3 regions of the Terribacillus saccharophilus genome follow, and region 2 is predicted to be linked to each of the others. Evidence: riboswitches for the same ligand, from Rfam matches in the RefSeq annotation. Region 2 holds a riboswitch; each other region holds the start of a gene.
What was found. Region 2 has a riboswitch for S-adenosylmethionine ahead of ssuE (NADPH-dependent FMN reductase). Riboswitches for the same ligand answer to the same signal wherever they lie in the genome.
Positions count from the first base shown of each region.

Region 1: another riboswitch for S-adenosylmethionine. It lies ahead of GZ22_RS09690 (Na+/H+ antiporter NhaC family protein); the one in region 2 lies ahead of ssuE (NADPH-dependent FMN reductase).
Region 3: another riboswitch for S-adenosylmethionine. It lies ahead of GZ22_RS00330 (ABC transporter permease); the one in region 2 lies ahead of ssuE (NADPH-dependent FMN reductase).

Region 1 covers NZ_CP008876.1:1,901,444-1,912,143, reverse strand. The annotation lists gene GZ22_RS09745 (aldo/keto reductase) at 1-104, opposite strand, end outside; gene GZ22_RS09740 (AraC family transcriptional regulator) at 290-1,198, shown strand; gene GZ22_RS09735 (MerR family transcriptional regulator) at 1,332-1,748, opposite strand; gene GZ22_RS09730 (NAD(P)-dependent alcohol dehydrogenase) at 2,019-3,059, shown strand; gene GZ22_RS09725 (HPr family phosphocarrier protein) at 3,184-3,438, shown strand; gene GZ22_RS09720 (histidine phosphatase family protein) at 3,705-4,304, shown strand; partial or broken gene GZ22_RS09715 (aldo/keto reductase) at 4,504-5,355, shown strand; gene GZ22_RS09710 (YhgE/Pip domain-containing protein) at 5,430-6,632, opposite strand; gene GZ22_RS09705 (TetR/AcrR family transcriptional regulator) at 6,803-7,420, shown strand; gene GZ22_RS09700 (class I SAM-dependent methyltransferase) at 7,620-8,180, opposite strand; gene GZ22_RS09695 (DUF1349 domain-containing protein) at 8,345-8,983, opposite strand; SAM riboswitch class I at 9,195-9,303, shown strand; gene GZ22_RS09690 (Na+/H+ antiporter NhaC family protein) at 9,386-10,666, shown strand.
Region 2 covers NZ_CP008876.1:1,197,100-1,207,799, reverse strand. The annotation lists gene sigE (RNA polymerase sporulation sigma factor SigE) at 1-99, opposite strand, end outside; gene spoIIGA (sigma-E processing peptidase SpoIIGA) at 123-1,043, opposite strand; gene ftsZ (cell division protein FtsZ) at 1,218-2,387, opposite strand; gene ftsA (cell division protein FtsA) at 2,446-3,729, opposite strand; gene GZ22_RS06125 (cell division protein FtsQ/DivIB) at 3,964-4,746, opposite strand; gene ssuE (NADPH-dependent FMN reductase) at 5,361-5,834, opposite strand; SAM riboswitch class I at 6,002-6,108, opposite strand; gene spoVE (stage V sporulation protein E) at 6,305-7,408, opposite strand; gene murD (UDP-N-acetylmuramoyl-L-alanine--D-glutamate ligase) at 7,480-8,835, opposite strand; gene mraY (phospho-N-acetylmuramoyl-pentapeptide-transferase) at 8,832-9,812, opposite strand; gene GZ22_RS06100 (UDP-N-acetylmuramoyl-tripeptide--D-alanyl-D-alanine ligase) at 9,891-10,700, opposite strand, start outside.
Region 3 covers NZ_CP008876.1:62,195-72,894, forward strand. The annotation lists gene GZ22_RS00320 (homoserine dehydrogenase) at 1-1,033, shown strand, start outside; gene GZ22_RS00325 (NADPH-dependent FMN reductase) at 1,052-1,594, shown strand; SAM riboswitch class I at 1,739-1,842, shown strand; gene GZ22_RS00330 (ABC transporter permease) at 1,973-2,896, shown strand; gene GZ22_RS00335 (ABC transporter permease) at 2,913-3,776, shown strand; gene GZ22_RS00340 (ABC transporter ATP-binding protein) at 3,798-5,612, shown strand; gene GZ22_RS00345 (LLM class flavin-dependent oxidoreductase) at 5,609-6,955, shown strand; gene GZ22_RS00350 (ABC transporter substrate-binding protein) at 6,964-8,577, shown strand; gene GZ22_RS00355 (hypothetical protein) at 8,613-8,879, shown strand; gene GZ22_RS00360 (O-acetylhomoserine aminocarboxypropyltransferase/cysteine synthase family protein) at 8,876-10,171, shown strand; gene GZ22_RS00365 (NifB/NifX family molybdenum-iron cluster-binding protein) at 10,187-10,570, shown strand; gene GZ22_RS00370 (LLM class flavin-dependent oxidoreductase) at 10,584-10,700, shown strand, end outside.

The DNA of each region.
Region 1 (10,700 bases), 700 kb from region 2:
AGAACCCATTGATGAATCCATTTTTCTGCTTCACCAAAACTCATACAACCAAGACAAAATCTTGATACATCCAAACCTGTATTTCCTAGTTTTACATATTCCATTTATATCATCCTCTCTTTGTCGCTCGTTTGTTGTAACCTCTTTCATTGTCTCATAATTTTTATACAATCAATAAACTCATTCGTCTCAAATCTTTGCCTAATACTATCAAAGATCTTTCAAGCTGAGAGAATAACAATTAAAATAAACTCAATTCAATTAAATCGAAGGAGAGGACAAATAAGAGATGAACATTAATTTGGACAAGCAGCAAGAACTAGGCAAACTTATTAGCAAGTATACAGATACAGATGGTGTTCATCCTACATCTATAGAATCATTATTTCTTATCCGTGAATCCATTATCAGTGAACCAGTCGCTAGAGTTAACGAAATTTCTTTTTGCATTATTGTCCAAGGAGAAAAGGAAGTATTGCTAGGTGAGGAACGCTTTACATATGGAGCGGGAAATTTTATTGTGGCATCAGTAGAGTTGCCGGTAACCGGGCAAGTAATTGATGCGTCGTATGATTTACCATATTTGGCCCTTAAACTTGAATTTACGCCAACGGATATATTAGAGGTTTTACATGAAACTGGTGTACGATCTGGTAAGAAACAAGATACGAAACGAGCACTGTTTATCGGAGAGTCAGAGCCCTCTTTATTAGATGCGGTAGTTAGGTTAGCTAGTTTGTTGGACAAACAAAAGCATATTCCAATACTAGCCCCATTATATAAGAAAGAAATATTGTATTGGGTTTTGCAGAGTCCAAATGGAGATGCACTGCAACAAATGGCTGTAGCAGGCAGCAATGCTATGAGAATTAGAGATGTAATTGAATATATCATTAGTAATTTTGAAAAGTCATTTCGAATAGAAGATTTAGCGGATATGGCGAATATGAGTGTGTCTTCCCTTCATCGACATTTTAAAGAGGTGACAGCTATGAGTCCGATTCAGTTTCAAAAGCAGTTGAGATTGCAGGAAGCAAAGCGTTTGTTATTGGTGGATTTCCCCGATATAGCTGAAGTTGCATTCCAAGTGGGATATGAGAGTCAGTCACAATTCACTCGTGAATATGCTCGGATGTATGGTTATTCACCTAGAGCAGATATGAAGAGATTTAAAGAGGAGCTAAAAAGTTTGATGTAAGGAGTGCTAATTAATAGAAGAGGCTGTCGATATTTTCTCGACAGCCTTATTAAGATAGTTATATATTTGCTTTTTATCAGGTTGGGATAACAACTACTTTGTTTTCGATTGTAATGATTATGCCCCTCTTTTGTTAGTTCGTAACAGGAATTTCAATTTTATTGTTTTTATGAATTTCTTCTGTTCCAGCTTTTAATGCAGTTTCGTAGTATGAACATTTATGTTCGATGAGTTCCATTGTTTTTTTTAGTTCTTCCATTTGTTTTTCCACCACAGATTTTCGATCCATAAACATATCGAATCTTTGCTGCAATGTGGTATCTCCATCAGTACACCAGTCAATGAAGGTCTTTATTTCTTTAATTGGCATGCCAGTCGATTTCAGACATTCAATGATTTTCAAAGCAGAAATATCGGATTCTTTGAACAAACGCTGACCGCTAGCCGTGCGCTCCACAAAAGGCATAAGTCCTTCTTTGTCATAGTAACGCAAGGTATAGGCAGTGACATGTAATTCCTTTGCCGCTTCGCCGATAGAATATGTCTTCATCGTATTTCTCCTTTTCTCCAATTATATTAATTGCGAGTTCACGCTATGAATAGGGAGGATTCTATCACATGACTTGCTGAACGTCAAAATGAAGATGTGATTGGTTTTAGTGTATCAAATACAAACAAAGATGTTTATATATAAAAAATAAAGCATTTGCTTGACTTAGAGTTGACTCTAAACATTACAATAGTTTGCAAGAGAAGAAAGGATATAACCTGTCCAAACATATTCTCTAAAAATATAAACAGTTATTGGAGGATTTATAAAATGGTTATAGCTAAAGCAAGAGCTGTTGACGGTCCAGAAAAACCCTTTCGAGCTGCTGAAATTGAAAGACGTGATCTTGATTTACATGATGTTTTAATCGAAATTAAGTTTGCCGGAATTTGCCACTCTGACATACATACTGCTCACGGTGAGTGGGGTCCAGTAAACTATCCGCTTGTACCAGGACATGAAATTGCCGGAATCGTTACGGATGTAGGTACCGAAGTAACGAAGTATAAGGTCGGTGACCGAGTCGGAGTAGGATGTATGGTTGACTCATGTGGAGAATGTGAGAACTGCGTAAAAGGTGAAGAACAATATTGTCATAAAGGAAATATTCCTACGTACGCAGGTGTAGATAAATATGGTGAACCTACACAAGGCGGATATTCTTCCCACATCGTTGTAACGGAAGAATTTGTTGTAAGTATCCCTGATAATATTGAACTTGATGCTGCTGCACCATTGCTTTGCGCTGGTATCACAACATTTTCTCCACTAAATCACTGGCAAGCTGGACCAGGCAAAAAAATTGCAGTCGTTGGTTTAGGCGGCCTGGGCCATATGGCTGTAAAGATTGCACATGCCATGGGTGCAGAAGTGACTGTTCTATCCCAATCATTGAAGAAGAAAGAAGATGGCTTAGAATTTGGTGCAAGTAACTACTATGCTACTAGCGATCCAGAAACATTCGAAAAGCTTGCCGGATCTTTTGATTTAATTATTAACACTGTAAGTGCAAAGATCGATCTGAATGCTTATCTTTCCTTACTGAATCTTGATGGCACTATGGTTAATGTTGGTGCTCCAGCTGATCCGTTGTCATTAAACGTACAGTCTCTCATCGGTCATCGTCGCTCGTTTGCAGGTTCGTTAATCGGAGGCATTCGCGAGACGCAAGAAATGTTAGATTTCTGCGCAGAACATAATATTGCTCCAGAAATCGAAGTGATTGCTGCTGACCAAATCGACGAAGCCTATAAACGCGTTCTTGCTTCAGACGTGAAGTATCGCTTTGTTATCGATAACAGTACGTTGTAATATATGTAACTTCCAATCTTAGAGGATGTCCCGTTGTTCGGCTTTGGGACATCCTTTTTAATACGAAATAAGCGGCTGTTCAGCTTGGCATAATTACAGAAATATCCTAAGGAAGGTGGAAACCATGCTGGTCACAAAGGTAACAGTGAAACTTCACCGAGGATTGCAAGCAAGGAACACTGCACTATTTGTTGATAAAGCGTGTTCCTTTACTAGTGATGTAATTCTTTCTAAAAGCGGAATATCCAGTGATGGAAAAAAGCTTATGAGAGTGATGGATTTGAATGTGAAGGATGGTGACGAAATCATGCTGATGGTAAATGGGTGTGATGAGCATGTTACTTTTGACACTTTAAAGAGTTTCCTTTTAGATGAATAGTAATTGCTATCACATCCTCAAACACTACTGTAAGAGTACATTTTTAAAATAATGATTGTATAAAAAGGAACGCAAGAGTATTCGTAGCGTTCTTTTTTCTTCGTAAAAGAACGAACTGCATGATTCAACTTGAAACACTATAGAATGACTTTTAATTGGTATTTATAGTTCTTATTCTAAATAAGAATAAAAGGTAACCGAATCTGAGTGCATTGAAGTGCATTTTGTATCTCAATATTCTTCTAACAGTGCAAGGGAGGATACAGATGAAAAAGACATTATATCTAATGAGGCATGGACAAACATTGTTTAACCAAAGAAAGAAAGTCCAAGGGTGGTGCGATTCACCACTGACAGAATTAGGAGTCAAACAAGCAGAGACTGCTGGTAAGTATTTTAAAGAGCGCAATATTATTTTCGATAATGCATACAGTTCGACGTCCGAAAGGGCAAGTGACACGTTAGAACTAGTAACAGATATGCCATATACAAGATTAAAAGGATTAAAGGAATGGAATTTCGGAACGTTTGAAGGGGAAAGTGAGGATTTGAATCCGCCGCTGCCTTATAATGATTTCTTTGTGAAGTATGGTGGTGAAGATCAAAAAGAATTGCAAGAAAGAATGGCAGCTGCTTGTCAAAAAATCATGGAAGAAGATAACGAAGTTGTGTTAGCCGTATCTCATGGGGCAGCATGCCGGAATTTTATGAGATATTGGGAACATACAAGTACTATCGTACAGCAAAATAAAATCGGGAATTGCTGTATTTTAAAATTTGAATATGAGAACAAGGAATTTAAATTAGTCGAGATCATTAATCATGATTTTAGTGACTTAATTGGTGATCTTACAATAGTTTCTTAACCTCAATATTACAATCTGGGACACTCCTGTGAGTGTCTTTTTAATTTGTTTAATACTAGTGGAGTTGGGTGGGAGGATTAGGCATTTATCTGACACGAATGGGATACCTGCTTAGTAATCAACTAATGCATAATAAAGGAATCGGGTGGTATATAAAGACAGATATAATGGAACAAAGTTTGAGTTAGGAGGATCTTATATGCAAAAAGTAAAATTAAACAACGGTGTGGAAATGCCTGTCCTAGGATTTGGAGTATTTCAGATCCAAGATCAAAATGAATGTGAACAAGCTGTTTATGATGCTATCATGGCAGGCTATCGTCTAATTGATACGGCTGCCTCTTATTTGAATGAAGAAGCAGTGGGCCGAGCAATCAAACGAAGTGGTGTGGCAAGGGAAGATTTGTTTATTACGACAAAACTTTGGGTGCAGGATACTGGTTACGCGAGTACAAAGAAAGCATTCAACAAATCATTGGATAGATTGCAACTGGACTATCTCGATTTGTATTTAATTCATTAGCCATTTGGGGATGTTCATGGGTCTTGGCGCGCAATGGAGGAACTGTATAAGGAAGGTAAAGTGAAAGCAATAGGAGTTAGTAACTTCCAACCTGACCGCCTGATTGATTTAATCATTCATAATGAAGTCGTTCCTGCAGTAAATCAGGTGGAAACACATCCGTTCTGCCAGCAATTAGAAAGTCATGACTTCATGAAAGAAAACGGCGTGCAGATAGAATCTTGGGGACCGTTTGCTGAAGGAAAAAATAACATGTTCGAGAACGAGGTCTTGGCCACAATTGCTGAGAAGTATAATAAATCTGTTGCTCAGGTAATTCTTCGTTGGCTGACACAAAGAGGAGTAGTCGCTATTCCGAAGTCTGTTCGTAAGGAAAGAATACTTGAGAACTTCGATATCTTTAACTTTGAATTAAACAAAGAAGATATTGCTAGCATAACGGAATTGGATACAAAACAAAGTCTGTTCTTTTCACACCGCGATCCAGAAATGGTGAAAGGGATCAGTACAAGGAAACTTGATATTTAAGAAGTATTTTTACATGCAAGGTTTATTAATCTAGCTATAATAATTGCTTTTCTTAAAAAACAAGCCGCTTCCAATTAGGAAACGGCTTGTTTTTTATTTTCCTTTTGTATTTGTCCTTTTTTTGTGTTAAACCTCAAAGCGGATGCCAGTATCACTACCATACCCACTATTCCGATCCAAACAAGGGTAGATACAGAGTTCCAAGTTAATCCTGAATGGAAAAAGAGCAGCTCTCGTAATCCTTCTACCATGAATCGCATAGGCAGCCAAGAGTAGATCCAGTCATGATAAAATGGTGACATCATTTCTGGAGCCATTGCTAGCAATGGTGCACCAAAGAAAAGCATTAGGATAAAAATAGGCATACCTTTAAGTCCTGTTAAAGAAAGTACAGCTGAAATCATTAGGAAGAAGCTGAGTGATGTGATAGATAAGAATAACGCTGTACTTGTAAAGTCTGGAATATGAAGTCCTACCATCTTATCAGCTAGCCAAGTTAAACCAAATCCTACGACAAGAGTTACAACCGCACCTGTTAGAATTTGAACCACTTTTACTGCCAAGTTCTCTTTTCGATTAGCTGTGGTTACTTTTCTAAGAGAGATGAAAACAATAGCAGCACTTGCTATACTAGCAATCCAAAGAGGTTGAAATAAAGAAGTAGGAGCATTCCCATTTGCGCTATTAGTTCCAGTTTCATTAACATTTGTGACTTTCTTTGCAATAGGAGAAGCCAGAACTTTAGCTTGCTCAGTTGATAATGATGCGCCTTGTTGTTCTAGTCCATCTAGTAGTTGTGTGCGAACAGTGTTATTTAGGTTGTCTACAACTCCATTCAACATTTGTCCTGCCATCGTTGACGCCATTGTATTCATACCTTGATTAATAAATATCTCGACTTCAGGTGATGAAGGCGTTGAAGTTTGTAAGGAAGACTGCTTTTCACTAAAATCTTTCGGTATAACCAAAGCTGCATAATATTTTTGGTTAGTTAATCCTTTTTGGACTTCCTCAGCGTTATTTACTTCAATCCATTTAACAGCAGGATCTTCTTGATCTGCTGTTACTTTTGAATTTTCTTTTATCATTTCCACTATTGATTGACCCATATTCAGTTTTGACTGATTCGGGATATCAACACCTGCATCCTCATTTACGATTGCAATTGGTAGATTTTTTGGTTCTGGTTGGACTGATGGAATAAGTGTCAGAGAAAAAATAAATATTATAACCAATGCAATTATTGGTGATAAGAATAGTAGTTTGTTTCTAAACATTATTGAACGCCTCCTAGCGGATACTTTATAATAATAAATAAACACCGTGTTGTTTATTACGTTCTAAATTATATGTAGGAATTAGATACTATACAATAGTCAGATATGGTAGATGTGTTGGTTACGGGACACCTTTACTAATTGTGTTGGATAAGTAAGGAGGAATTTACATGACTGACAGTAATATTGATTTAAGGGTAATACGAACTAAAGAATCCATTCGAGATGCACTCATAAAGTTAATCGATGAAAAAGGCTTCGAGGCAATTACAGTTAAAGATATAACAACAAAAGCGAAGATTAATAGAGGAACATTTTACGCACATTATCAAGACAAATTTGATTTAATGAAGAAGTGTGAAGAAGAAATTATGCTGGAGTTATCCAGTATTGTAAAAACAAAATTCCCAAGTGTTATGACTTCACTTAAAACAGAATCTGCGGCTGTGCAGCCATTCCCGCATACAGTTTCTGTATTCGAATATCTTAATGAAAATAGCGATATTATGAGAGCTGTATTAGGTCCAAAAGGGGACCTCTCATTTCAAGCAAGACTAAAGGAATTTATGTGGGAAACACTTTATGGTGATAATCCATTTGCTTTTGTAAAGGAAGAAAGTCTCCTTGTTCCAGGACAATATTTGTCTTCTTATTTAGGAAATGCAATGTTGGGAGTAGTTCAACAATGGTTGAACAGCGGCAGGAAAGAATCTCCTCAAGAAATGGCTCGTATCCTGACAACCATTACAGTTAATGGTCCTTTGTTTGCAGCTGGTATAAAAAAGTAAAGCAGCCTAACGGTCAGATCATCCAACTGATTGCGAGTAAAAAGTTAGGTTTGGTTTTTTCACTAAGAGTAAATCAAAGCTAGATAAGATAATTTGCATGAAACATAGAGTGAAAAAGACAGCGTATTAAAATAATTGCTGTCTTTTTTACTCTCTTTAGTTTTAAAAGTCGCTCTAGTAACGGTCTTTGCGTTCTTATTTATTTACTTTTTTGAGCGAGGATAATATAAACAGGCTGATTTGCAATTTTAGTTGACGGATAAATTTTATCAACTACAGAGAAGCCAGCATCAAGGATTTCAGTTTCCATATCTTCAGAAGAAACTCTCGGTCCAGTCGAAGCTTCAGTCTTTTCTAATTCAATACATAAGAACAAGCCTTTGTGTTTCAAGGTTCTGTGAATCTCTTTCAAAGCTGTTGCAAGGGGCTGAACTTCATGCAAAGAAATCGAAGCAATAGCTATATCAATATTATGATCTTCTAATGGAATATCTTTAAAGTTTCCTGCAACAGTTTTAATGTTAGTAATATCTCTTTCCTCTGCTACTGTGTCCAAGTGTTTAAGGATATCTTCATCATAATCGAAGGCGAATACCGTTTTCACACGATCAGCAATAGAAAGAGAAATATAACCAGTACCAGCTCCAAGATCCAGAACGCTGTCGTCTTTCTTAATAGGTATTAGCTCAAATAATTTATCTGCTGGAACTCTCTCTATATTTTCTAAGTTGTTGATTTTCTTTTGTGATTTTTGATTCATCTTAGCATCTCCTTTAATTAAAGATATATAAACTCTGTAATAACTATAATAGAAGTGCATCTTCTTGTAAATGGCAAGGCTCTACGATTCTCATAGATGCTGTAAGTTCGTGGACGAAAAAAAGCTGCCATTTGGCAGCAGGATGAGAATACAATTTGTTTCGATTATAAGTAAGCTTCGTTTGGATCAGAAGATAGTTCTTCAATAGTAAGAAAATCAAAACGTACTGTTTGATCCTTTCCTTGAGGGCTGCAAGCAAATAATCCAGCTGAAATAGGGGAGTCATCCGGAATGTCCAAATGAGCAATTCGCATTTGCATCCATTCTTCGCCATCCCATGAGAAATCGATATAACAGTTTTGAGCAATCCTGGATATACGAAAGTATAAGTCGATATCTTTATCCTGTACATATTGTGTTGACCAATCAGAAAATCCCTGGTTTGTAACTACGACGCCTAACTTACTCAAACTATTAGTTATATATTCTAAAGAAGTTTTCACCCATACATCCTTTGAATAGCGAATCATCAACCCTGCATGGTCATACTTTGCATTTGGCTGTGCCTTCACCTTAGTGGTCATTCTAAAATTCTTTTCGGTTTTCATATAAAGAAAATGCCCGTTATCATTTTCGAATCCATAATGTGTCTTTTGCCAGAAATCTGTTTTCGGATCAGTGTTTAAAACTAATTGAGAGCTCTGTGTATCAATAAACCATTTTTGAGGTTCAACACGCCATTGGAGTAAACTATTCAATTCTTTACTTTCAAATTTTTCTTCTAAAAGCGTTGGTTTCGCCACTTTAATCCCTCCAATTTCTGTAATTTGTTCATCTCACTATCATTATACTTTTTCTGTGTTACGAGTAAACCAGATAATTGAGGTGTCACCAATCTTCGAATGATGGATGGTATTATGATAGATTAATAAAATAATACAAATCAAAAAATCAGTTGATAAAGATATGGGCAGTGTGTATAATCCTCTTTATTGCGCCAAAAAATATATTATCTTCTTATCAAGAGAGATGGAGGGACTGGCCCCGCGAAATCTCGGCAGCGGAACTTAATTCTTTAAGTTGCTGTGCCAAATCCAGAAAGCTGAGGCTTGATAGATAAGAAGAGTGTTTTATAGTTATAAAACCTCTTCTTAATTAATATAAGAAGAGGTTTTTTTGCAGTAAATATCAAAAGAGGTGGAACAATGAAGAAGGCAAATCCATGGGCTCTGATCCCATTTGTTGTTTTTCTAATTTTATTTATTGGATCAGGAATTATTACAGGTGATTTCTATACCTTCCCTGTCATAGTAGCTATTACAATTTCAGCAGGTGTAGCTTTGGCGATGAATAGAAAAGAATCGCTCACTAAAAAGGTAGATATTTTCACCAAAGGTGCAGGAAATCCAAATGTAATGTTGATGGTTGTTATATTTCTTTTAGCGGGAGCATTTTCTGAGGTTGCAAAAGGTATGGGGGCGGTAGAATCTACTGTTAACCTCACTTTATCACTAATACCTCAAAATCTTCTCGTTGTAGGTTTATTTGTAATAGCTTGCTTTATTTCGTTGTCAATGGGTACATCGGTAGGAACGATAGTTGCATTGGCACCAATTGGTGTTGGAATTAGCGAACAGACCGATTTTTCTATGGCGTTAGTAATGGGGGCTATTGTTGGTGGTTCTATGTTTGGAGATAACTTATCGTTTATTTCGGATACAACAATAACTGCGGTTCGAACACAAGGCGCAGAGATGAAGGATAAATTTAAAGTTAACTTCTGGATTGTGTTACCAGCAGCCATTGTAACATGTATTATCTTAGGCTTTTTAACATTAGGAGAATCTGGACAAGTTGAACACTTAAGCTATAGTTGGATCAAAATCATACCCTATATTTTAGTTATTGTTTTTGCATTAATTGGTATAAATGTATTCCTTGTTTTGGTTTTGGGAATTGTACTTGCTGGTGCTGTTGGATTGTTGGATGGAAGCTATCACTTCCTGAGTTTGATTCAACAAATTGGAGATGGAATGGCCGGCATGTATGAAATTGCCTTCCTGGCAATATTAATAGCTGGAATGGTTGAGGTTATTAAATTTAATGGAGGAATTGACTTTCTTCTTCAACTCGCAACTCGAAGAATTAAATCCAAAAGAGGGGCTGAATTTAGCATAGCAGGTCTAGTTAGTCTTACAGATCTATCAACTGCTAATAACACGATATCTATACTGATTACTGGACCACTTGCTAAAAATATTGCTGATAAATATGGTATTGAGCCAAAAAAATCAGCTAGTATATTAGATCTTTTTTCTAGCTCTATCCAAGGTCTGTTGCCATATGGCGCCCAATTTTTAGCAGCCGCCACTGTAGCAGGAATATCTCCGATCAGTATAATCCCATACTGTATTTATCCAATTCTAGTAGGAATCTGCGGAGTTATCGCTATTCTCATTGGATATCCGAAAGCTAAGCAAAACTAAAAGTTTGCTGTAGGTTGTTGTTTAATAACAGTAA
Region 2 (10,700 bases):
CAGGGCCTCGCTACCACCGATATAGTAGATTTCCTTTCGCTTGATTTTAAGCTTGACGAGAATTTTATACCACCATATTTTTAGCTTCCATGTTTTCATTCCCATGTTTATCTCCCTTCTCCTTAGCCCGCTTGCGTGCTGGCATCGTGTACAAGTGACGGATGTAGCAGACAGTGATAACGGTGATCTGCGGTAAGATTGCCGAATTGGATTCCAATCCAGACCCGGTCCGTTTCAATCGGGCTTTGATCCATTTCAATCAGGATGCTATCCGGCTTTAAAACCAACATTAGAGCACCTTCCCCATTCACACCCTGATACGGAACGACAGAAAATTCATATGGCCAATCCTCAGGCAATAAATCCAAATCCAAATTGTCGTTTGCTCGGGCTAACAGCTGCCAATCTTCTTCAGTGAACCAGTTTCGTAAAAAAAGTTGATCACAGATTACGACAGGCCGCTTCGTCAGCGGATCAGACAGGTGATTCCCGCTATCGATGAAGCCGTCTGTTTTATGTGAAATGCCATTGATGCTCACTTGAACGGTGTGCAGCTGATCATAACGGAATTGTTCAAAGCGCTGCTTGTCCATTCTGCTTTTTGTAAAGTACAAAGCAATCGGAAACATGATGGCTACGAAAAGCCAGCTGACGTGATCACCATATCCTGTGCTTACAGTCAAGAATGAAGCAGGAGTGAATGCAGCTTGGGTCTGCAGCATATAATGGATGGCGAACAGACTGCCTCCTGCTGCGAAGGTAATAAAATAAAATAACAGCAGCATTTTAAGAAAACGGGTGACAGACCGGAATCCGAAAGCAGTCCAGATGATTAGCATGGAAAAAAGTAATTTCCCTACCGGGTGGGCCAGAAAGCTGTCTGGAAAATAGACTGTTACTGGAACAATGAGTGAAGCAACAACGGCGCCTGCAAATATACGAAGCTTGGGTACTTGCAACCTTGCAATTGCTTGCGTGCATAATAACAGCAGCCAGTCCAAAAAAAGATTGAGTGTCCAGACTGCATCCAGATAGATTGTCACGTCAGCTAACCCCTTCTCCTTTAATAGATGAAGCTAGTATAACGGAGAGTAGATTCAAATGCTGTCAGTTTATGCACGCAGCAGCGCACTATTTTTATGTATTTTCCGCCTAATTTGTCTAACATTTCTTGGCATAAAAAAAAGGATAGCATCATAGGATGCTATCCTTTTTACTTATTTTCTGCGGTTGCGATTGCGTAGGAATGTCGGGATATCCAATGTATCCTCTTCCTGCTTACGCGGCTGTTGCTGCTGTGGAGATGGTGTTTCTCGGCGCAGTTCTTCCCGCTCTCTTCTTCTTTCAGAAGTTGCTGGCTGCTGCGGCTCCCGAGTTTCCTTCTCTGCCGGACGTGCTTTCGGACGAGGAGCATTCATAGCTTGCTGGATTTGAGCTTCATCGAAACCTGTCGCAATTACAGTCACGACGATTTCATCTTTCAAATCTTCATTGATAACTGAACCGAAGATTACGTTCACTTCCTGGTCAGCTGCACTCGTTACGATATCAGCCGCTTCCTGTACTTCATACAGGCTTAGGTTTGTGCCCCCGGAGATATTCATAAGAACACCGTGTGCTCCATCAATAGAAGTCTCTAATAACGGAGAACTGATAGCTTTCTTCGCAGCCTCAGTTGCGCGGTTTTCACCAGTTGCAATACCGATACCCATTAGTGCTGATCCTTTATCTGCCATGATCGTTTTCACGTCGGCAAAATCGACGTTGATCAAACCAGGAACAGCAATTAATTCGGAAATACCTTGTACACCTTGACGAAGGACATTATCCGCTTCACGGAATGCCTCAAGCATCGGTGTGTTTTTATCAACAATTTCAAGCAAGCGGTCATTCGGGATAACGATAAGTGTATCTACGCTGCCCTTTAACGCATCTGTTCCAGCTAGAGCCTGTGTCTGACGTTTACGCCCTTCGAAAGAGAAAGGACGTGTAACGATTCCGACTGTTAGAGCGCCAAGCTCTTTGGCAATCTGTGCAATAACTGGTGCAGCACCTGTACCAGTTCCGCCGCCCATACCTGCTGTAACGAATACCATGTCAGCTCCTTGAAGAACTTCCTGGATTTGTTCTTTGCTTTCTTCTGCTGCTTTGCGACCTACTTCCGGGTTGGCACCAGCACCAAGTCCGCGAGTTAGTTTCGCACCAATTTGCATTTTAACATCTGCTTTAGATAGATTCAGTGCCTGTGAATCTGTGTTCACTGCGATGAAGTCCACGCCTTGGACGCCATGTTCGATCATTCGGTTGACGGCGTTGCTTCCGCCTCCGCCGACGCCGATGACTTTTATTGTCGCTAATGTTTCCATATTTGTGTCAAACTCTAACATCTTAACGTCCTCCTATTTACAAACCGTCTTTCCCTTTAATCGAGCTGACGTGTCTGTCTTAATCGAAAAAGTACTTGAACAGGTTAGCAATACCTGATTCTTTCTTTTTTTCTTCGCCTTTTTTCTTTTCTGATTTAGCAGGTTTCGCCGGTCTTCTTTCCGGCTCATCGAAGTCTCCCTCTGTTACAGCAGAGAAGATCTCCTTCCCTTGTATTCTCGCATTCCGATAGGCAAATTGCAAGATTCCAACGGCGCTTGTAAACTGCGGTTCCCGCACTCCTAAGTAATCCGGGATTGCTAGTCTTACATTCGCTTGGAAGCAGTCTTGAGCCAGTTCAAGCATACCTGGCATCATGGATGTTCCTCCAGTGAGGACATAGCCGCCCGGGAGTTCCGGGAATCCCATGCGCTTGATTTCATTGTCGGCGTATGCAAATATCTCCTCAACACGGGCTTCTACAATATCCGCGACATCAAGCTGGGAGAAGTTTTGTTTCTTGTTGCTGCCGATAATCGACGCTTCGAAAGTCTCTTCCTCCCTGGCATCATCGTAGAAAGCGTGTCCATATCCAATTTTGATTTCTTCCGCTTGTTCAGAGGAAGTCTTCAGCCCGATAGATATATCTTTGCTAATATTTTCGCCACCAAGAGGAACGACACTAGTCGCCATTAGCTGGTCATTGCCAAACACAGAGACAGTCGTATTGCCTCCGCCGATGTCGATCAATCCGACACCAAGGTTCTTTTCATCCTCTGAAAGGGCGACAGCCCCTGCAGCCAATGGCTGCAGACATATATCCATCACTTCTAAGTTGGCTTTTTCTACGCATTTCAATAGATTATGTAAGACTGTGCGGGAACAAGTAATAATTGTCCCTTCCATTTCTAATCGTACACCGATCATGCCACGAGGGTCATTGATACCGTCCAATCCATCTACGATGAACTGTTTTGGAACCACATCGACTATCTCACGTTCAGGCGGGATGGACACAACCTGTGCCGCATCAAGTACACGTGCAATATCCTCATCGTCTATCTCTCTGGTTTCACTGGATACAGCCACCACACCATGACATGGATGCAGTTGAATCTGATTACCATTAACACCGACGACTACACGTTCGATTTGCATGCCGACCATCCGCTCTGCTTGTTCAACAGCAGTACGAATTGATTGGACAGTTTGATCGATATCGACGATGGCGCCTTTTTTCAGGCCTTTCGATTTTGCCGTACCGACACCGATTATGTTAAGGGAATCCTGAAATACTTCCCCTATAATCACTTTAATATTTGATGTTCCTACATCTAAGCTGACTAAAATTTCACTGTTGTTCACGTAAGGCACCTCCTAATCCTAGAGACATGTCGCCCAGCATTGTTTTTACATTTTTCATTTCATAAATTAACCTTAGTATTGAGACACGCATAATTATAACAAATTTCACGAGAATTTTTGCCTAAAAAGCGACATTCTGTAAGAATTTAGCCTAATATACTCGTATTTGATTCGACTATACCGCATATAGCCCGTTTATTCTACATAAACTGACAAAATACCATGAATTTCTGCTTATTGGCCTTCTTCTTGTTCGCTTTCTTCTTTTTCCTTCTCGGCAGGCTCGAAATAGGTACCAACTCCCATATGGAGTACACCATCGACTTCTGGGTCAAGCTGCGCCGCAATACTAGGATACGCCTCCATGTTTGTGGCGAAGGTGCGGATCGTTCCTTGTACTTCCCTGCCATCGTTCATGAATAATTGAATGACGAATTGATTGTCTTCTGTCGGCTTATAATGTATCTCAGATATGAGACCGGTTATAGAAGCTGGCAGCTGGCCAAGCTCTTCTGCCATTTCTTTTAGATACTTATCATCAGAAAAACCATAGAGTGTCGGGGCATCCGAGTTTGGCTGATCCCATTTCTTCTCAGAAATACTGCCATTGGTAAGCAGCGCGCGATAACTATCAGCCTGCTGCAAATACCCTACTCTCCCAAGCTCCGTCACTTTGATCGTGACAGTGGCAGGAAAGCCTCGGCTTATTGATACCTTTTCTACTTCTTCATTTTCTTCTATTCGCTTAATTGCTTCGTCCTTATCAATTCGCCACATATTATCTGAAGTAGTCAGTCCGCTGCTTTGAATAATAGTTTCTTTAGGCAGAAATTCATTTCCTTCCACTTCAAGACGGTGAATATTGCTTAATGGCGATTGCAAATACACAATGATGAAGATTAGTACGAAGAAAATAGACAAGTAGAATACAAGTCGTCTATTCGCTTTTTTCTTTCTCGCTTGTTTTAATTTCGGGATACGGTCTTCGATGGAAACAATTTTCTTTTTTTCGCTCATTTCCTCTTCTTCCTATGCTGTACAGTCGAAAAACTGCTTGTATTGTAATTATAAAATTATAACACATTCATTTAGCGGAAAGAGTCAGTAACCAACAAATTGTAAATAATCCGCTTTTTAAAAAGGTTTCTTTACCTAATTACATAAGAAGCCGCAAATTTCCTTCTTCAATGGGTCAAGAAATGAAAACTTCTTTTTCTTTCATTCTGTCTCTGCTATTCTTCTCTCCCATTCTACCATTACATTCGTACTAATGTGCTTTGTTTTGTCGGTCAACCCCTGTTTTTTATATCGGTAAAAATATCCAGATCTTCTCTCTGCCAAATCCAAATACGTACAGATCGGACTCAGAATGGGATGAGGCAGAGTGTGTTACTCGTTATGTACATGTGTTAACAAGGGCTTAACCTGGAGAATTATAGTACAGAAAAAAGAAACCTCCTATCAAGAGGTTTCTTCCCTCAAATCGTTCCAGATACCTGATAAATCTGTTTTAAAAGTATTTCACAGGCAGGACTCTTGGAAAGCTTGATTATATTACCCGCTTTAGCAACCCACGAAACCCAATTAACCAAATTTATATCTTAACCACTTGTATTACTTATTAGCCACCTTTACTTTACACTGCTGACAGCATGATTTCGGCGTATTGCCTCAACAAACTGATTCGTTTGCGTTTTAATTCTTACACCAGTTTCTTCGTCTGCAACTGGCTGATCGGGGTTCTCCTTATTTATATGATGGTCGCACAAATACACTCCCTGCAAAGACTCTCCCTTTAGATTTGCAATCAGGGGTTTTAACGCATAATCTATCGCTAGCAAATGCGCAGGGCTTCCGCCAGTCATGATTGGAAGTACCGGTGTATTCTTAAACGCGTTCTGAGGCAATAAATCAAGTAATGCTTTTAATACGCCGGTATAAGCTGCTTTGTATACAGGAGAAGCAACGATTAATCCTTTGGCACTGCTGACAGCTTTACCTGCTTCCACAATTGCAGGACTGTCGAACCTTGCAAAAATCAAATCCTCAGGCGCAAAATCGGTAACACTAATTTCCTTAACGGTTAAGCCTTGATCCGCAGCCAGTTTTCCGGCAAAGTTAGCTGCCAGCTGCGACCTAGAATTTTGGATGGACTTCCTGAAAGAATAATTATGTCTGTCAATTTGTCATTCTCCTTTTTTATGTAATAAAGTGATTAAACGAAAAAAGCTCTCTTTTCCGAAGAAAAGAGAGCTTGGTATAATCGCCCGCACCCTTATCTTCCAAGAATTTAATCTTGCTGGATTTAGCACCTTTCTGACATAGTCAGAGGTTGCTGAAGCTTCGTCGGGCCAGTCCCTCGGCTTCTCTTGATAAGAACTGTATGAAATTGTCTACAATATTACGTGCCTTACATAAAAAAGTCAATAACAATTATCTAAAAATTTTAAATATGATGTTTTTTTCGTGTTTAGCATGCTACTAATGTGAGAATAGTCTTCTGTACGATATTAACACGGCCTCATTACATACCGTCTTAGGTGCCTATCTAAAAATGCGACTCCCACAAAAGTTTTCAAAGCTTACTATACCTGCTGACATTCAATAGGATACCGACAGAGCTAAGCGTAAGTGTAAGAGAAGACCCACCGTAGCTTAAAAACGGCAACGTAATACCGGTAACTGGAATCAACCCTATAACAACACTGATATTAATCATGCATTGGATAGCGATCATACCGGTGATACCTAATGCCAGCAGACTGCTGAAGCCATCAGGCGCCCGTAGTGCAACTTGGATGCCTCGCCACAGAAACAGCAGGAAGAGAAGCATAACACCTGCGCCGCCGATAAACCCGAGCTCCTCTGCTAGAATGGCAAAGATGAAATCCGTCTGTGGCTCTGGCAAGTAGAAGAATTTTTGCAGACTGTTGCCTAAGCCCAGTCCCATTAATCCGCCAGGACCGATCGCATATAATGATTGTATGATCTGAAATCCTTCCCCTAAAGGGTCTTCCCACGGATCCAGAAAGGCTGTAATACGCTGAATACGATATGGCGCAGACAAGATAAGCGCTGCGAAAGCACCTAGTCCTAAAATGCCCAGACCAACGAAGTGTGAGATTCTGGCTCCGCTCACTAAAATCATCACCATACAAGTAAGTACAAGTACCACACCAGTTCCAAGATCCGGCTGGAGCATGATCATACCGAAAGCTGTAAAAACGAGCAGGAGCGAAGGCAGAAATCCTTGCTTCAAGGAAGTTATATATTTCTGCTTGGCCGAAAGATATACAGCTAAATAGATGATCAAGCCTAGCTTAGTAAATTCAGAAGGCTGGATACTGAAAGCCCCTACCCCAATCCAGCTTCTCGCACCACCGCGGACCAATCCGACGCCGGGAATCAATACGGCAATGAGCAAAACAAAGCAAATCAAAAGTAAAACCTTCGCATATTTTCGCCAAATCTCATAATGCAATCTGGAAATGACCAGCATAGCTCCTAAACCAACACCGGCGAACAATAGCTGCCGTTTGGCAAAAAAGAAGCTATCGTCAAATTTATATTCCGCCCATACAGCAGAAGCACTATACACCATGATGATACCGATTGTCAGCAGGCCACCGATAGAAAAGAGCAATAGCCAGTCCGTCTTCGGAAGATTAGATTTACGCAAAGAAAAACCCCATTTCCTTGGATTGGAATTGGGGGTCCGCATGCAGCGAAGCGGCTGAGCAGGACAAGCCCCTACTCTAATGTATGTACCGCTTCGATAAACATGTCTCCTCTTTCTTCAAATGTTCGGTACTGATCCCAGCTTGCACATGCTGGAGATAGCATAATCACATCGCCGCTCTCAGAGATGCGATATGCAATTTCAGCTGCCTCTTTGACATCCTTCGCATGTTCGATAAGCTCGATCCCAGCCATATAAGCAGTCTCTCGCAATTTTTCAGCTGTTTCACCGAAGACGATCAATGCTTTCACATGTTCCATGAACGGAACAAGTGTCTCAAACGTATTACCGCGATCTAAACCGCCTGCAAGCAGGATAATCGGCTGATCGAACGAGGATAATGCTTTGGAAGTTGCCAAGATATTAGTAGCTTTTGAATCATTATAGAATGCACGGCCATTGATGTGCTTGATGTACTGTAACCGATGCTCAACGCCTGAAAAAGTCTTCAATACTTGCTGAATACCTTCATTAGTTGCTCCGGCCAGCTTAGCAGCAGCTAAGGCAGCCAGTATATTCTCCAGCTGGTGGCCTCCGACAAGCAAGATGTCTTTCATTGCTGCAATCGGTTCATCTTTGAAATACACATGTGTATCATCATACCATGCACCATCTTCCAGCTTTCTTGACCCAGAAAAAGGAACAAGTGTTGCTTTTGCTGCTTTAACTATGTCACGAAGTCTCTCATCTTCCGCATTATAAACAAGATAGTCACCTGCATCTTGTTTACGGAAAATATTCGCTTTCGCTTGTTCATAGTTTTCAAGAGAATGGTGATAATCCAAATGCGCTTCAAAAATGTTCAGCATAACGCTTATATTCGGACGGAACTGATCAATACCTTGGAGCTGGAAAGATGAAAGCTCCAAAACAAGCCGGTCATCTTCTGTTGTCCTGTCGGCAACTTCGGATGCGGCTGTACCGATGTTCCCCGCTACGTACGTACTTACCTGACTTTCTTTTAACATCTCATAAGCAAGCGTTGTCGTCGTAGTCTTACCATTTGATCCAGTAATACCGATCAAAGTGCCCTTATGAAGCAAACCAGCAAGTTCCACTTCCGTCAGAACTGGAATATTTCTTTCCATTGCAGTTTGTACGATAACATTCTCATAACGAATTCCTGGGTTCTTGATCAAAACATCAATACCTTCCAGAAGTTCTACTTCTTGCACGCCAAGCTTCACTTGAGCACCTTTTTGCTCTAGAATTTGGACCAATTCTTCCTGATTCGATGCATTCAAATCACTTACCCGGACATTGCGTCCATGGGCAAGCAATGTGCTGGCAGCAGCGAATCCACTTTTAGCCAAACCTAGTACAAGCACGTTTTGATATGGGAATTTGGTTTCAAAATCACTCATCATAATCCCACCTTCATGTATACACCGATGACAGCGAATAACAGTCCTACAGCCCAGAATGTCGTTACAACACGCCATTCAGACCAACCGGACAGTTCATAGTGATGGTGAAGCGGGCTCATCTTGAATACCCGTTTTCCAGTTGTTTTGAAAGAAATAACCTGAATCATTACTGAAAGTGTCTCGATAACGAAAACACCACCGATGACAATCAGCAGAATCTCCATTTTAGTTAGGATGGCTACCGCTGCAATTGCGCCGCCAAGTCCTAGTGATCCTGTGTCTCCCATAAATACCTTCGCAGGGTGCGCGTTGAATACAAGGAACCCTAGCAAAGCTCCGACTACCGCTAATGAGAACACAGTAATTTGTGTTTGCTGTACGTCATAGTACGCTACTACAGCGAAAGCTCCGAATGCAATCGCAGCTGTTCCTGCCAAGAGGCCGTCCAGTCCATCTGTCAAATTGACAGCATTGGATGCCCCGACAAGCATAACAAGAATCAAGAAGAAATAGCCCCATCCGAGGTCCCACTGAATCGATGTTCCCGGAATCTGTATGTACGTACCGAAATCATTGTATCGAAGCAGTGCATAAAAAACGATCGCAATTATGATTTGGCCGATCATTTTTTGCTTGGAGGTTAATCCAAGGTTACGTTTCATTGCTACTTTGATGTAGTCATCCAGGAATCCTAGCAAACCGTATCCGATTAATACGAATAATAGCAGCCACGTTTCCAAGCTAATATGGATATTGCCTATTGCATGCATTATCCATGTAGATACGACAATGCTGATCATGATCATCACGCCGCCCATTGTCGGTGTACCCGACTTTTTCATATGGGATTTTGGTCCTTCCTCACGAATACTCTGACCGAATTTCAACCTGCGTAGAAATGGTATGATTATTGGAGAAATAAGGACGGTGACGATGAATGCTACTGCAATTGTCACAAGTAATAGTGCCACGTTCATTGATGTTTTCCTCCTTTAAAAAGCACCCGTCCAGTGTATTACTGGCGCCAGTGGCGCCATGTTTCTGATTACCAGCTATTAATTCTCTTCCATAACAGCGATTGTGTCAAGTATCGATTCCAGCTTCATGCCGCGAGATGCTTTCAACAGAACGATTGTATCCTGCTCAAGCAATGGCAGCACTGCCACAGCTAAGGAATCCTTATCGCGGAAGTGAATGGCTGTAATTGGTGTATCTTTCAATGCATCAGTAATTTCATCTGCATCCTCACCCACCGTAAATACATGCGTAGTATCTGTGGTGATAGCTTCTGCAATGTCCCGGTGATAGCGTTTGGATTCTGCCCCTATTTCATAGATATCACCAAGCACGAGAATACGTTTAGCAAAAGGCAGTCCCTGTACTGTTCCAATGGCTGCTTTCATCGATGTTGGAGAAGCGTTATATGCATCATTAATGATTTTACTTCCATTCTTCCCGGTAAGCTGTTCCATACGCATTCCAGTCATTGACGGAGTATGCAAAGCATGCTGGATTAGCTGCTGACTGACACCCAACTCTTTTCCAAGAACGATTGCATAGCCTGCATTCCGTACATTATGCGCACCAAGCAAAGAAAATGTGTAATTTTCACCGTTCACTGTAAATGCAGTTGCTGCATCAAGTGTCTGCTCAATCTTGAGCTGCTGTTTATTATGTTCTTCAAAGCCGCACGTGATCGTTGTCTCATTATCGTGATGGAACGCAAGCAGTGGCTCATCTCCATCAATAATCAACACACCATCTTCAGCTAAGCCGGCTGTAATCTCACTTTTTGCCTTAGCAATGCCTTCTCTTGATCCAAGGAATTCGATATGCGATTCCCCGATATTTGTAATGATTGCATA
Region 3 (10,700 bases), 1.1 Mb from region 2:
TTTCGGTAGGGAAGTACAAGTGGCAGGTGTCTTGGTGCGGGAGAAGCAGAAGTATGAACAGCAAGTAACGGACGCCTTGCTGACAGACGATGCAGCGGAGCTTTTCTCTATATCCGACCTTGATGTAATCATCGAAGCTAGTGTCGGTATTGAGCCAGCTTTTAGCTACTTGACTGAAGCAATCCATCATGGCTGTCATATTATCACAGCGAATAAAGAGCTAATTGCCTCACGGGGGGCGGAGCTCAAGCGCTTGGCAAAGGAAAAAGGTGTACGGTTGGAATATGAAGCAGCAGTCGCAGGCGGAGTTCCGGTGATTGGGACGCTGAAGCAGCTTCTCCATATCAACCACGTCGTTAAGGTAGAGGCGATTTTGAATGGCACATCCAATTTTATTCTAACGGAAATGTCCGATAAGGGACTGCCGTTTGAAGAAGCGCTGCAGCTTGCGCAGGAAGCGGGATTTGCAGAAGCTGATCCCGCCAATGACGTTGATGGCTGGGACGCTTTTTATAAACTGATGGTGCTGAGTGATTTGTTATTCGAAGATCAGCCGGACTGGGAGAAAGTTACACGAAAGGGAATCCGCTCAGTTTCCTCACAGGATATCCAAGCCGCTGCAAAACAAGGTTGGAAAATCAAGCATGTTGCGACGCTTGAAAACGCGGGCGGAGAAGTGACTGCATCTGTCGAACCGGTCATCTTAACGGCTGCACATCCTCTGTACAGCGTGGATGGAGTAGATAATGCTGTATGTGTGGAAGGTGACCTTGTTGGCAAACTGAAGCTTCAAGGACCAGGTGCCGGAGCCCTGCCGACGGCAAGCGCCATTGTCGAGGATTTAGCGAATCTTGTTCACCAGCGGAAGGAAATCGAAGTAAAGCGGGTAATCAAATTCACGGAGAAACATGAGGCAGTTCCTTTCGTTCATTTGCCGTCTGGTGAGACTATTCTTCTGCACAGAGAAAACGTTGAATCTGATAGCCATTATTATCGGGTTGCCGCGAGAACACCGGCAAAAGCAGAAGCCTAATACAGGAGGAGAGTTCGGATGACAATCTTATTGCTAAACGGAAGTTTGAATCCTGCATCCACTACTAAGAAGCTGTTGAAACAAGTGCAGACGCTATTGCAAAAGGCCAAATATGAAACCGAGATAATCAATATAGGTGAATTAGAGCTGCCGCTTTTTCACCCGGCCCAGCCGGCTGGAGCAGCAGCTGATTGGCTGCGGGAAAGAATCGATTCGGCGGAAGGACTTGTGATCGGTTCACCTGAATATCATGGCAGCTATAGCGGAGCATTAAAAAACGCAATTGATTATTTTGATAAAGACTTGCTGAAAGGTAAGCCTGTCGGATTGTTAACGAGTACAGGCGGCCTGAAGGGCGGTATTAACACTTTGAATGGATTGCGGACAGTTTTCCGCAGTCTGTCTGCGCATGCAATTCCTCAGCAGCTCGCTGTAAGCCGTAAGGAATTTAAAGATTCTATTCTGGCACCAGACTGTAAAAAAACGCTAGAGCAATTTGTTATTGGGCTAGATGAGGCGTTGCAGCATCAAGCTGTTGCCGCACATATACTATTAAAATAATTTAAATATTTTGAATTTATATTGACGCGTACAAGGATTGCGTATATTCTAATTACCATAAGTTGTATAAATGCTGACTGGACCACCAGAAGCTTTTATTCCCGATCTGTAGGAGTAAAAGCGTTTTTTTATTTAATTGAATAATCCTTATCAAGAGAAGTGGAGGGATATGGCCCTGTGAAGCTTCGGCAGCGGATTCCGTTAGGAAAACTGTGCCAAATCCATCGGGTGATCCCGGAAGATAAGCAGGAACGACTCCCCACTTATCTTTCGTGGGGAGTTGTTTTATTTTTAAACAGAGGCTTCTGCGTCTTTAATTCCTACTATAGTGATTGGAAAAGTGTAATTTATATGAAGTAGATGGAGGTGGAAGCAGCAATGTTGTATGTATTGTCTCGTTTCGGGATGGCAGCCGGTGTTATTTTAGGATCGGTCACGCTCGTATTTTTGATAGTTAATATTCTTCCCGGTGATGTAGCGACTTTATTAGCCGGAGATGATGTGCCGACAGAGACGGTAAATCAGCTTCGAGAAAAACTTGGATTGGATAGACCCCTTATTGTGCAATATCTGGATTACGTAGCTGGACTATTTCAAGGAGATCTTGGGACTTCTTATGCGAATAGTGAACCGGTACTGGAACGCCTGCTTGATAATTTGGGACCGACATTGGCGCTGACCATTTCAAGCATGATCGTAGCCATTGTACTAGGTCTGATCTTAGGTATCTTATCCGCGGTATATCAGAACAAACTGCTGGATGGCATCATCCGGGTGTTGAGTTTGATTGGGGTTTCCACTCCTAATTTTTGGATTGGTATTCTTCTTATTTGGATCTTTTCTGTGCAGCTCCACCTGCTGCCGTCCATCGGAAATGGATCCTTTGAGCAGCTGATTCTGCCATCGATTGGTCTCGGGATTACCGGCGCTGGAGTAATTACAAGGTTGATTCGGAACAGCATTCTAGAAGCATCTAATGAGCCCTTTATCCGATCTTTACGCGGAAAAGGCATCGGGCATCGGGCAATTTTGTTTAAGCATATTCTGCGTCATGCCCTTATTCCTGCGGTGACTATGGTGGGAATGATCTTCGGAGAGATGCTTGCTGGTTCGGTTGTTACAGAAACCGTTTTTTCAAGACAGGGACTAGGGAGACTTATTGTAGATGCAATCGACCAAAAGGATATTCCGATCATTCAAGGTGCCATTCTGTTTACTGCCGCCTTTTATGTTGTGATCAATATGCTTGTTGATATTTCCTACAGATTAATTGATCCAAGAATCCGGCTGAATGAGAAGTAAGAAAGGGTGATTGAAGATGATTGGCAGCTTAAAGAAAACAAAAACTTTGTCGTATCGCCGAAATAGCTGGTGGACAGGAAGTCTGCTGCTGCTCTCAGCCGGCTTTATCTTATTCATTGTAATTTGTTCATTATTCCCTGATCAGATTGCCAGTCATTCGCCGACAAGGATGGATCCAAGCGATGCTTTATTAGCTCCATCATTGGAGCATCTGCTAGGAACTGATCAATTCGGCAGAGATATTTTCAGTCTGATTGTACATGGCAGTCAACAATCCTTGGTTATCGGTGTACTGTCAGTCTTAATTGGCGGAGGAATCGGCGGGTTAATCGGGTTGGTGTCTGGCTACTGTAACAACGCAGTCGATAATACGTTCATGAGAATCATGGACATTATTATGACGATTCCTGGTATTATGCTGGCTATTCTCGTTTCAGCTGTATTGGGGCCAAGTACGCTGAACCTTATTCTGGCCGTTTCCATCGCTTCATTGCCAGGCTATGCCAGAGTGATGCGCGGGCAAGTACTGCATGTGAAGGATGCAGGTTATGTCCATGCTTCCAGGTCAATAGGATTGGGACATACAGGACGGATTCTTTTCCACATACTACCGAATAGTTTGCCGCCCATGCTTGTCATGGCAACAATCGGCGTTGGGAATGCAATCTTAATGGCAACAGGTCTTAGTTTTCTGGGTTTAGGTACTGTGCACGAAATACCGGATTGGGGTTATCTGCTGTCACTAGGAAGGGACTACCTTACAGTTGCTTGGTGGATCGGATTTTTCCCAGGTCTGTTCATTTCTTTATTCGTTATTTCAGTCAACATTCTCGGCGATGCCTATCGAAATTATCTTGATCCACGATCTGCCGCGTCTTAAGAAACAGAAAGGAGTTGTAATATGCGTACATTACTGGAGATCAGAAATTTATCTGTAGGGATAGAGCGTGGAAAAGACGTAATTCCAGCAGTTCGCAATGTGAATCTGGATATCCGAAGCGGAGAAATCGTCTGCCTAGTAGGAGGTTCCGGAAGTGGCAAGACAGTAACGTCCCTGGCTGTTCTTCGTTTGATCGATTACGAAGGAGGACGTATTACAGGAGGGGAAATCATCTTCCAAGAACAAGATATTGCCTCTTTAGCGCAAAAGGAAATAAACGGTATACGGGGCAGAAAGATTGCCATGGTGACACAGGATCCGATGACTGCATTAAATCCAGTTTTTACGATCGGAAATCAATTCGTTGAGGTGATTCGCAAACACAAATCTGTCAGCCGTTCTGAGGCGTGGGACGAAGCTATCAAATTATTAGAGAAAGTACATATCCCGGAGCCTGCATCCAGGATGAAGCAATACCCGCTTGAACTGTCTGGGGGTATGCTGCAACGTGTAGCCATCGCATTAGCACTTGCTTGTCAGCCAGAACTTCTAATAGCGGATGAACCGACGACAGCGTTGGATGTAACTATTCAAGCGCAAATACTGAACTTGCTTCTTGAGCTTCGAGCAGAAGAGGGTATGTCGATTTTATTCATCACTCATGACTTAGCTGTTGCCGCGGAAATAGCTGACAAAGTAGCAGTTATGCATGAAGGAAGCATTGTAGAACAAGGGACGGTTAGGGAGATTTTTGCTTTTCCTGGTCATTGGTATACAAAGACATTGGTGCAATCAAAGCGTGATTTGCTTACGAGTTCTGCCTCTGAAGAGAACAGGCAGGATGACGAAGTAATTTTGGAAGCAGAAGGAATCAGCAAGGCATTTCTTCTAAAGGGAAAACCGTTCCAGCCGAAGAGATACGTTCAGGCTGTGGATGAAGTGAGTTTATATATACGGAAAGGAGAGACACTGGGTCTGGTCGGAGAATCAGGAAGCGGAAAATCAACACTCGGCAAGCTGCTCGTTTCCCTTCAGGAAGCAGATAGCGGACAGATTCTATACCGCGGTAAGGATGTAACCGGAGGAACGAAGCGAGAGAAGAAGGAACTTCGCAAAAATACACAAGTTGTTTTTCAGGATACCTTTTCAGCTTTGAATCCGCGCTGGAAGGTAGAAGACATCATCGGAGAACCGCTTCGGGTTCATACCCGCTTATCCAAAGATGAGATAAGAGAGCGGGTAGAGGAAGTTCTGCAGCTTGTCGACTTGGATCCTGCTTCTCGTACACGATATCCGCACGAATTCTCCGGAGGGCAGCGGCAGCGTATCAATATTGCCCGTGCTATCATTCTGCATCCGGAATTCCTGTTATTGGATGAGGCTGTATCTGCTCTGGACCTTGCCGTCCAATCCAAGGTAATCGATTTGCTGAAAAAGCTGCAGCTGGAAATGGGACTGTCTTATGTATTTATTGCACACGGGCTGGATGTTGTACGTGACATATCACATCGTATCGGTGTCATGTATCTGGGGAGAATTGTAGAGATTGCGCCCGCTGAAGAGTTATTTACAAGACCGGCACATCCGTACACAAAAGCGTTATTGGAAGCGAATCCGACCATTGATTTGGATCGCAAGCGTGAGCGTCACGTGCTGCATGGCGAGATTCCGTCACCTGTGAATCCGCCTGCCGGCTGTCATTTTCATACAAGATGCCCGCTGGCTACAGAAAAATGCCGATCGGAAACTCCTGCAATGGAATCCCTTATCGGTGAACGAGCTGTTGCATGCCATTATCCATTGGAGAAAAAGGAAAGGGTGGAGTTGTTGAGATGACTGAGAGACGTTTGAAATTGGGCGCAATGCTGCATGGTGTCGGAACAGGATGGGATAACTGGAAACACCCAGATGCTGTGGCTGATGCGGGGACAAATCTGGAATTTTATTTGGAACAGGCAAGGCAAGCGGAGGAAGCAAAATTTGATTTTGCCTTTGTCGCAGACAGTGTCTATATCACACCAGATTCCACACCGCATTATTTGAACCGGTTTGAGCCGCTCACCATCCTATCAGCACTTGCGATGGCTACGAAACATCTAGGGTTAGTTGCAACGATAACCGTCAGCTACACGCAGCCCTATACTGTCGCCAGGCAGCTGGCGTCACTTGATCATATTAGCAAGGGTCGTGCTGGTTGGAATGTCGTAACATCCTTCCTTGAAGGCACAGCAGCTAACTATAGTCAAGAAGAGCATTATCCGCATGACCTCAGATACCAGATTGCGGACGAATTTCTGGAAGTGACGAAAGGACTTTGGGACTCGTGGGAAGATGACGCATTCCTCCGAGATAAACAGGCAGGGGCTTTCTATGAACGTGATAAGCTGCACGCATTGAATCATAAAGGAGATTTTTTCTCGGTCAAAGGGCCGTTGAATATTTCCCGTTCGAAGCAGGGGCAGCCGGTCATCTTTCAGGCGGGGATGTCGGAAACAGGGAGAGACTATGCAGCACGACATGCGGAAGGAATCTTCTGCGGTGTTGGAAGTATTGACAACGCGAAAGCTTACTTCAAGGATATCAAGCAGCGTACTGCAGCTTACGGACGAGATCCGAACCATATTTCCGTCATGCCGGGTATCAATCCCATCATTGCGCCGACAGAGGAGGAAGCGGAGGAAAAGTATCAGCAGCGCCTCAGTCTGATTACATTGGAAAGCGCGCTTATTTCTTTAGGGAGACCGTTCAATTACTATGACTTTTCCAAGCATGACTTGGATGCGCCATTCCCGGATTTAGGAGATATCGGGAAAGAATCAATCCGGAGCACAACCGAAAAGGTAGTGGAAATGGCCCAAAAGCGGAAGATGACGTTACGTGAAGTAGCTTTGGAAAGCGCCATCCCTCGAACACCGTTCATCGGTACGCCGGAGAAAGTAGCAGACCTTGTCCAGCAGTGGTTTGAAGAGGAAGCGGCAGATGGTTTTATCATCGGTCCAGAGGCATCACCTTCAAGTCTGCATGATTTTACAGCGCATGTTGTGCCGATTCTTCAGGAAAGAGGGGTCTTCCGCAGCGAATATGCTCCGGATGCAACACTACGTGACAATATGGGATTGCCGATTCCGCAGAATCGGTATACCGAGAAAAGGGCTTCAAAAGCGGAAATAGGGAGGTAGATCAGCAGATGAAGAGATTGTACCTCGTCATCCTCCTTATAAGTTTGCTAGGTCTGACAGCTTGTCAGGATGCAGAAAGGACAATTAGTGCTGCTGATGTTGCCGAGAATGACAGGTATGGCGGCACCTTGACCTTTGCTATTAGTGTTCCAATCGTTGGAGATCTGCTTGATCCGCATCGATCTGCGAGTCCTGGTAACTCTCGCATTCAAAGAAGTATGTTTGACAGTCTTGTAGCGCAAGAAGAGGATGGCAGTTTTGCCCCTTGGCTGGCGACAGAGTGGGAGATATCGGAGGATCAGAAATCTTACACATTCCATTTGCAGGATGATGTGACTTTTACAGACGGCACCCCTTTTAACGCAGAAGCAGTGAAATTCAATTTCGAGAGGATTAAAAAACTGGATGCGCCAGGGCTGGCGCTCAGCTTCATCGGGCCGTATGAATCGACGGAAATAATTGATGAACATACAGTTCGAATTCATTTCAGCAAACCTTTTTCTCCGTTCCTTAGCAATCTGGCAACAGAGAACTTGGCTATGGTATCGCCAACTGCTGTAGAAGAAAGAGGAGATTCCTTTGCGGTCAATCCGGTAGGTTCTGGTCCGTTCAAGGTAACGGATTACACACTTGGCACAGAGTATGTGCTAGAGCGAAATGAGGACTATAACTGGGGACCGGCAAATGCAGGACATACAGGTAAAGCGTATCTAGACAAATTGATCATTAAAATCATCACAGAGGACTCCACGCGAGTGAGCAGTCTGCATAGTGGCGATGTCGACGCTATTGATACGATTCCGCCGCAGCATGTTGAGGTTTTGGAGAATGATAAGGATCTGAATATATCTGAAGTCGAGCTGCTGAACTATAATGCAGCAATTCAATTCAATGCGACAAAAGGGCTTTTGCAGAACAAAGAATTACGGGAAGCACTTCGTCTCGGTGTCGATTGGGATGCTATTGTACGGACCGTCTATCTTGGGACGTATGATCGCGCATACGCGGCACTATCTCCATCACTACTCGGAGCAGATACAGATTTAGAGGGGAATTGGGAGTTCAATGCGGGTGAGGCTGAAGCAATGCTTGATGAACTCGGGTGGAAAAAAGGAGCAGACGGTATCCGTGTGAAGGATGGCAAACGCCTTTCGTTAGAAATGATCGACTTCTATGCTAACCGTGAGAAGAGAATGGATGTTATGACAATGGTCCAAAATTCTTGGAAAAATATCGGTGTTGAGTTAAACATCCATACAATATCCCGAGGTGAGTATACAGACAGAAGAATGGCCGGAGATTATGACATGTGGATCGGAAGCCAGTATGGTCCGGACCCTGACGGTGTGCTGCGTGCTTATCTAGTAGCCAAGGAAGGCTACCACGATGAATACGAGGATACAAGAGTGACAGAATTGCTTGATGCAGCTACAGATGAACAGGATACCGAAAAGCGGGCTGCCCTTTATCAGCAATTGCAGGAGTATCTATTTGAGGAAGTATATTCTATCCCTGTTTATGTGCTTCCGTATACGGTCGCTGCAAGTAAGCAGGTATACGATATCGATTTTGATACAAAAGGGTCGCCGTATTTCTATGATACGTGGGTCCTGCCAGAGTGATGGGAGACAGGCGAAAAGAGAGGAGTCAAAACTTGGTGAATATAGAGCAAGCGCAGCTGCAATGGCCCGACCTCCAGTTCATCAACTGGTGCTCTAGCCAGTATGGAATCAATCGGGGCATCTACAATACGATTGATGCCTGGCTGTATGAGTACGGCATCCTCGAGTTGAAGGAAAGAAGAAAAGTAATGATTCTATTCCTTCAGCAAGCGGGACAAAGAGATGGAGACAAATTTGGTAAAGGCGGGCTTGCGAGGAATTTGGAGCAGTTCATCACGATATCTGAAAGGGTGGGGACATGACGGAGAAACACATTGCAACTAAAAAGTTAGGGTTTGATACAGCAGCTCTCCATGCCGGCCAGCATCCGGATCCGCATAATGGGGCGAGAGCAGTGCCGCTATTTCAAACGAGTTCTTATGTATTTGAGTCAACAGAAAAAGCAGCAGCATTATTCCGCATGCAAGAGCCGGGCTACATTTATTCTCGGAACGGCAACCCGACAAACGCTGTATTGGAGGAGCGATTAACAGAATTGGAAGGAGGAATCGGCGGTTTTGCCGTTTCTTCCGGGCAGGCAGCTATCTCGGTCGCCTTGCTGACGTTGGCAAAAACAGGAGATGAAATCATCACAACGAACGCCCTTTACGGCGGTACATATAATTTATTCGCTGAAACTTTCAAAGGGTTCGGCGTGACCGTGAGATTCGTAGATGGACGTAATCTTGAGGAAGTAGAGCAGGCAGTCAATGACCGGACAAAGGCAATTTTCACCGAATCTATCGGGAATCCAAATGCTGAGATTGCGGACCTGAACGGCTTATCAGCAATTGCTAAAAGACATCATCTGCCATTAGTCGTAGACAACACTTTTACAACACCTTACTTGCAGAAGCCGATAGATTTTGGAGCAGATATCGTCGTCTTTTCCACTACGAAATTTATCGGCGGTCATGGTACTTCTATAGGTGGTGCGATAGTGGATGCCGGCACATTCGATTGGACGAATGAACGTTTTCCAGACTTCAATCGGGATAAGCCGAGTATCGGGAATACATCATTCACAAAACTCGCAGGCGATCGAGCATTCATAGCCAAAGCGCGTTTTGAATTGGGGCATGACCTTGGCACGAGCCTTTCACCATTCAATAGCTGGCTGTTCATCCAAGGACTGGAGACATTGTCTTTTCGTATGAGGCAGCATGTCTATAATGCTAAAAAGACAGCAGCCTTCCTGCGTCAGCATCAGGCTGTAGAATGGGTAAACTACCCGGACTCACCGGATGATCCGCAGTATGAACTGGCCCAGACGTATTTGCCAAAAGGAGTAAGCTCTATTTTCACATTCGGAATCAAAGGCGGTCGAAAAGCTGCAGAGCATTTCATCGATTCTCTAACACTAATCTCTCACTTAGCCAATGTAGGAGATTCGAAAACATTAGCTATTCATCCGGCAAGTACAACGCATGCTCGAATGACGGAGGAGCAGCAGCTGCAGGCAGGTGTATACCCGGATCAAATCCGATTATCAATTGGTTTGGAAGATATTGATGATATTCTTGGAGATCTTGATCAGGCGTTGCAAGCAAATTAAAAGGAGGAGAATCATATGAAGATAGCAGCGGCAATTAACCAGAAGGATTATATCGTTCCAATAGTGGAGGGGGAGACGCTTCGATTGTATGATACGCAAACGAAGGAATTTACGAATATGGAAAATCCGGCGCCTAAATTGACGGAAGGCCGAAGGGGAGCGGCATTGGCATTAGCTAGACAACATGGTGCAGAAGCCTTCGCAGCACCTCCTCAAACGTTTTGTGAGCTTTCTTATGAGAAGGCGCAGCAAGAGCATCTCTTATTCTTCAATTTGGAATCACCACTGCCATTCGATACATTTCTGGAACTTTTGGAGCAAGGATTTGTAATGGGGGAAAGAGAGATTGCATCTAAAAATGTAGCACCTAGTTCGCCGGCTTCGTCCCAATCTAAATGAAGGAGGATCTACCATGGGAGTTAAGCAATTACATTTAGGCCTCTTCCTGATGGGAAGCGGTCACCATATCGCATCATGGCGGCATCCTGATGTGGATTCGAACCAAGTGACTACCTTCAATTATTTTGCG